Regions from separate parts of the Clostridium lapidicellarium genome, predicted to be linked through region 1. Evidence: predicted binding sites of a transcription regulator. Region 1 holds the regulator's gene; the other holds the start of a gene.
The links. Region 1 encodes LexA, which represses DNA repair genes until DNA is damaged. Its sites were predicted from a motif close to CNAACANNTGTTNG; they were not measured.
Positions count from the first base shown of each region.

Region 2: AB8S09_RS11785 (putative DNA modification/repair radical SAM protein) is a predicted target of LexA. The motif match lies at 1,918-1,931, and genes of this name have one in related genera.

Region 1 is NZ_JBGFFE010000003.1:80,070-83,505, reverse strand. It holds gene AB8S09_RS04000 (tyrosine recombinase XerC) at 1-630, shown strand, start outside; gene AB8S09_RS03995 (hypothetical protein) at 672-1,076, opposite strand; gene lexA (transcriptional repressor LexA) at 1,305-1,913, shown strand; gene AB8S09_RS03985 (methionine gamma-lyase family protein) at 1,985-3,265, opposite strand; gene hfq (RNA chaperone Hfq) at 3,413-3,436, opposite strand, start outside.
Region 2 is NZ_JBGFFE010000019.1:34,811-38,246, reverse strand. It holds gene AB8S09_RS11790 (TIGR03915 family putative DNA repair protein) at 1-600, opposite strand, end outside; gene AB8S09_RS11785 (putative DNA modification/repair radical SAM protein) at 615-1,883, opposite strand; gene larA (nickel-dependent lactate racemase) at 2,031-3,305, opposite strand.

The DNA.
Region 1 (3,436 bases):
AAAATAATAGATGAAAACCCTGCCCTGGAATTGGAATCACCTAAAATAAGTCAAAAAAACCCAATTTACTTGAGTCTTGAGGAAAGCAAGGAACTTTTAAGAGCCGTAGACGGAAAATTTAAAAAGAGGGATTATTGCATTATAACTTTCTTCCTAAACTGTGGAATGAGGCTGTCTGAATTGTGCGGCATCAATATCTCGAATATCAAGGAAGATACGCTGACTGTAATTGGCAAGGGGAGCAAGGAAAGAACTATATATCTGAATAAAGCCTGCAGAAGAGCTCTTAAAAATTACCTTGAGGAAAGGAGCAAATATCATGACAAAATAAAAAACAGGGATGCCCTCTTTATAAGTAGAAATTACAACAGGATAAATAAGAGGACTGTAGAATTGATGCTGAAAAAATATTTGAAAAAAGCAGGTTTAGACAGCAGAAAATATACCCCGCATAAATTGAGGCACACTGCAGCCACTCTCATGTACAAATATGGAAATGTTGATATAAGAAGCCTTCAAAAAATATTGGGCCATGAAAATGTATCCACTACCCAGATCTATACCCATGTAGATGATGAAGAGCTGAGAAAAGCAGTTAAATCAAACCCACTGAGCGAGGAAGATATGTAAAACAAAAAATTAAAGGCTGGAAAAATTCCAGCCTTTAATTTCTATTTGTTTTTGAACTTCTTATTTATCCTGATAAGCCCCGGATATTCTTCACGTGCAAATTTCTTAAAAGAATTTTTATTTTCAAGTACTTCGCTTAATCCGTCTATATCGTCTATGAATTCAACTTTATCGTCATTTTTATCGTCGCCTTTATTTTCCAAATTCTCATCATCTTGATAATGAGAATCATTTGATGAACACTCGTCTTCCTCTTCGTAATCCCTGGATTCATTTTCATCATCTATGATATCGTCAATTTTTATAGCTTTCATATCATACCCTTCCATTTCAAGGCATTTACCACAATTGTCGCATTTTTTGGTTGGATCCAAATCGCATGTGTCGCATTCACCACAGTTGTCACATACTTTGTTTTCATCAAATACGCAATAATTATTTTTCATAATATCTCCCTCTTGTTATCCTGTAATAAAACTAGTATAGAACATAGGTTTGATATTTGTCAACTTCTATGATATAATTCACATCAAGTGATTCTTAGGTTCAAAATGGAGCCTGGGCCTTAGAAGAACTTATCCAGGCGCGCAGCAGTGCTTATCCCCCGCTTTGAGAAGCTGGGAGTATTGGCCAATGATAGCGTTCGGATAAATAAATTATAGGAGTGTTTTTTTATGAAAAATTCCAGTAACAACAGACAACTTCAGATATATGAATTTATAAAATCCCAAATTAAAGAAAAGGGTTACCCTCCTTCTGTCAGGGAAATATGTGCAGCTGTAGGCCTGAAATCCACTTCTACCGTGCACAATCATCTTGCAAAATTGGAAAAGAGAGGACTTATAAAAAGAGATGGAATTAAATCCAGGACTATAGAGATAATTGAAAAATCAGCACCTCAAAAGGAAATGATAGATGTCCCCATTATAGGAAACATAGCTGCAGGCATACCTATTTTAGCTACTGAGAATATAGAAGATTTTTTCCCAATTCCGATGGATTACATTAAAAATGATAAAAAATTATTTATATTGAAAGTTAAGGGAGAAAGCATGGTAGATGCAGGTATATTGGACGGAGATTTTTCCATACTGGAGCAGACAAATGTTGCTGAAAATGGAGATATAGTTGCGGCCATGATTGGAAACGAAGCTACTTTAAAAAGATTTTTCAAGGGAAAGGACAGTATAAGGCTCCAGCCTGAAAATAAAAATATGTCTCCCATTATAGTGACTGACTGTAAAATCATAGGAAAATTAGTAGGCATATATAGAAAATATTAGATTTATTTTCATGTAAATTTTAAATCAGGGATCCTTTAAATAAGTAAATTCCTGATTTAAAATTTACGATGTTACAGTATACGGGATAATGCTATGAGTATCCCTATTTTAGCATGGTCAAAAGTAAGTCCGCCTTGAAGATATCCTATATATGGCTCCCTTATAGGCGCATCCGCAGATAATTCTATGGAGGAACCCTGCACGAAATCTCCCGCAGCCATTATAACCTGATCTGAATATCCCGGCATATCCCAGGGTTCGCATGTGACAAAGGAATCTACCGGCGATCCATTCTGAATGGCCCTGCAAAAATTTATCAGCTTTGATTTGTCCATGAACTTAATTGCCTGTATTATATCACTTCTCTTATCGTTATACCTGGGTAAAACCTCAAATCCGGCCAGTTCCATGATCCTGGCACAGAAGATGGCCCCTTTCACTGCTTCTATTGAGATATGGGGAGCTAAAAAAAGCCCTTCATATAAAAGTCTCATAACCCCAAATGTAGAACCGCACTCCCCTCCTATTCCAGGGACGGTAAGCCTATAGGAAGCCTGAGTGACACAATCTTTTCTGCCAACTATGTATCCTCCAGTAGGTGCTATTCCACCTCCTATATTTTTTATGAGAGAACCAGCAGCCATGTCAGCCCCTACGTCAGTTGGCTCCAGGGTATCTATAAATTCTCCGTAACAATTGTCCACAAGACATATCACATCGGGATTTATCCGTTTTACAAAATCAATTATCCTTTTGATTTCAGGTATGAGCAGGGATTTTCTCCAGCCGTAGCCAGTAGATCTCTGTATATGTACTAATTTTATGCTGCTGTTTTCCCTGAGATGTTTTTCTATGCCCTTAAAATCTATTCTATCATCTTCAGTCAGGTCCACCTGTTCATAATTTATACCGTATTCTCTGAGAGAGCCCAGTTTTTTGCCAGCATCCATTCCTATCAAGCTGTGTAAAGTGTCATAAGGTGTACCACATACCGAAAGCATTGTATCTCCAGGACGCAAATTTCCAAAAATGGCACAGCAAAGGGCATGTGTACCATTTACAAAGTGCGGCCTTACAAGTGCACTCTCCGAATTGAATATGTCCGCATAAACCCTATCTAAAGAATCTCTGCCTATATCACCGTATCCATAGCCAGAAGAATTGGTAAAATGTGACTCGCTTATTCTTTCCCTCTGCATTGCATTTAAAACTTTCACTTGATTGTATTCTCTTACTTCATCGTAGTATTTGAATTGGTTCTTCACATCTTCCAGTGCTCTTTCATATAGATCAAACACTCTTTCATCTATTTTATACGCTTCCTTGAGTTTTTTCTTAGTTATATCTAACAACGTCAATTCTCCTTTTTCATATTTCATATTTTTATTTGCTTTATTTTTTAAGGTAAAAGGCACATAGAAAGGGAATAGGCAATACCTATTCCTCTCTACATTTAACAAATAACCTTATTGTCTAGCACTTTTAACTGTTTTTTCAATCTAATCTGTTTCAACTTGCTGCGC
Region 2 (3,436 bases), on a different contig from region 1:
CATTTTAAAATTGCACATAGGAACAACAGCATACTGGCGGGGTCTATATACAAGTGCCATATTGTGGGTTTTGTCATGAATCAGAAAATGTTCACCCGCATATCTTCTGCAAAAATGCCCTGCAATAAGTGGAAGTACATAATTTTTAGGCCCGATTTGTGATACAAGGATGCCTCCCAAAATAGAAAATCTTATAAACCCCTTCAGGAGATGGCTTTCATTTTTTAAATGTCTTACAGCTTTGAGCATTTTATCTACATGCTCATCTTTAAACATGTACATAATCGGCGGCCCATAATGAAATCCCTTTCTCAAAAACATAAGCATGTTCAATTCTTTATGGGGCATACAAGTTAAAAAAGCATATTTTAAAAGTTCCAGGGCAGAGCTCCCTATTTTTTCAGGTATGGACTTAATTACTCTGGTAGATTTCTTCAAATCAGTCTCAATTTCCTTCACAGGAAAAAAAGTAGTCTGAAATCTGTCAGAAGATATAATATCCATGGGAATTTCTCTCTTATAATAACTTTCAAATACACAGCACATGATACCTTCAAAACTTCCATCATATTCATATATAAGACTTGATTTTTCAATCATATGTATTCCTCTCCTTATAAAAAAGACAGCTGCTCATATTTTACCCCAGAGGTAAAATCCTTATAATATCTGTTTAATGAATTTTTGGACATAAGTGCCCTTATGACGGAATCCTTCTCCACAGTCAGTCCATCCATTATTTTTCCTGAACACAAAATAAAGTACTGTGCCCTTTTAAGTACAACTCCCAATTTTTTAAGTGATTCAAAGCTCAATAAAAAATCCTTTCTGGCAGCTACAATTCTTTTTGCACTTTTCACGCCAATTCCAGGAACCCTGAGCAATTTTTCATAAGGTGCCCTATTTATTTCTACAGGGAAGTATTCTCTATGATTCAACGCCCAGTTACATTTAGGATCTATGTACGGATCAAAACTCTGGTGTCTTTCATCCAAAATTTCACCGGCTTTAAATCCATAATGTCTTAAAAGCCAATCAGCTTGATACAGCCGGTGTTCCCGCAAAAGAGGCGGCCTGGTGTTCACTTTGGGGAGCAGTGAATTTTCAGACACAGGTATGTAGGCAGAAAAAAACACCCTCTTGAGTTTATATTTCCTATAAAGACCTTCGGCCAGGTTCAAGATATGGAAATCGGTATCAGGAGTAGCACCTATGATCATCTGGGTGCTCTGGCCCGCCGGTGCAAATCCGGATGCATGACGATATCTTACAGTATCTTTTGAATTTTGCCTTATGCAGTCCCTAATATATCCCATAGGGGTTAAAATGGAGTGTTTTGACTTATCCGGCGCCAAAAGTTTCAGACTTTTCTGCGATGGAAGCTCAATATTTACACTCATTCTGTCTCCCAAAATACCAAGCTGATGTACAAGCCTGCTATCAGCTCCGGGAATAGCTTTCACATGTATGTATCCAAAAAATTTATAATCATTTCTTAAAATTTCAAGTACTCTGATCATTAGTTCACAGGTATAGTCTGGATTTCTGATCACACCAGAGCTTAAAAAAAGACCTTCTATATAATTTCTGCGATAAAAATTCATGGTCAGATCGGCCAATTCACACGGTGTAAAGGAAGTCCTTGGAACATCGTTTGAACGGCGGTTTACGCAGTATTTGCAATCATAGACACAGACATTCGTCATCAAGATTTTTAAAAGTGAAATGCACCTTCCATCCGCCGAAAAACTGTGGCATATTCCACAGGCAGCGGAACTTCCTATCCCACCGGCTTGTGCTCTTCTATTAACTCCACTGGAAGTACATGACACATCATACTTTGCAGCATCAGTGAGAATTCTCAATTTATCAAAAACATCCACAATACCACTTCCATTCTTTTCTTAATATTATCATGGAACGTCTGTTCTGTAAAGTGATTTTTTATACTTCAAAAGAAGATATCACTTCAATAAAGCAGCTGTCATCTACCATTTGATTTTCTCAAAGGTAAATGACAGCACCGCACTTTATCCTACAATTACACCTGCACCATCCGGTATAACGGTAACTTTTGCATCTTTTCCCAAAATATCATAGGCTTTATTCAAGGCCTCTTTCACGGTATAAGTATGCAACATGTGGATATTCTCTATAATTTCAGGATCACACATATCTGTAACTAAAATTACAGTATGCTCACTCAATATTCTGGCCAGCATCTGCGATTCCCACTGATCCGGCGTTGTATCCCTCCTTGAAACATTAGAAACCTTTTTCAAATATTCCTCAGGTGTCTTTACATTTGCCAGATTATCATAAAATGCCTGTCCGCCATGGCCGTCATTGCAGGCAGCTACCATTATAATCACACCACCCTTTCTGCAAGTCGCCTCAGCAGCCACCATTCCCTTAACAGACTGATATATATTCTGATCCAGAGGATATCCCCCGTTAGTGGAAATAACTATATCCGCTTCCACCTTTTTGACTTCCGACAGTTTTTTAACAAATTTGCAGCCTCTCTCATGGGCCAATTTGCAGTCACCTGCAAAGGCATTTATTATCTTTCTATTTTTATCTGTAACTACATTTAATATAAAGGCCAATTTTGCTTTTTCTGCAGCCCTGAGCATATCTTCATGAACCGGGTTATTCCTAAGGTTGCCAGTTCTGGCATAGGGACTTGCTATAAATTCAGCACAATGATTGGACATAATCGTTTTCGCAGAAGATATTCCCGGCAGTATGCTCTTTCTTCCTCCTGAAAATCCCGCAAAAAAATGAGATTTTATAAGTCCCTCCGCAATTAAAAGTTCCGTTTCCGCCGCCACTTTATTTATTTCAAGATCCCATCCAGAAGAAAAGCTGGCTATTTTAACCAATTTATTTCTGTCTCTTGAATCATGCACCACTATATTTTCATTTTCAACTATCTCACTCCCAAATTTATCTATAAGTTCCTGTCTCGTAGTAGCTCTGTGAAATCCTGTGGCAATTAAAATCTTTATATCAATGTCAGAATTTGCCCTTCTTATTCTCCTTAAAAGTATGGGCATCGTAATTTTACTCGGGAGTGGTCTTGTATGATCGCTGCTTATTATAACCATGTTGTTTTTACCTTTGACCAGTTTCTCCAATTTTGGAGAATCTATTGGATTATCAAGGGATTTTTCCACTATTTTCTCTTCTGTAAGCCCAGTCTCACAATTGAACTGCTCTGGTTCAAGTACTGCAGCAAAATTTTTATTATCGATTTCAACTTCAACAGTTTTTTTATTATAAGGTAATTTGACTATTGGCATAAATAGATCTTCCTCTCTATTTTATAATTTAATATATCCCATATTAAAACAATATATTTATTAGCACCAAAAAAACAGGGTATTGGTATAATGGTATTACCACTTACAGGTTAATTTTATCACAGGAACTC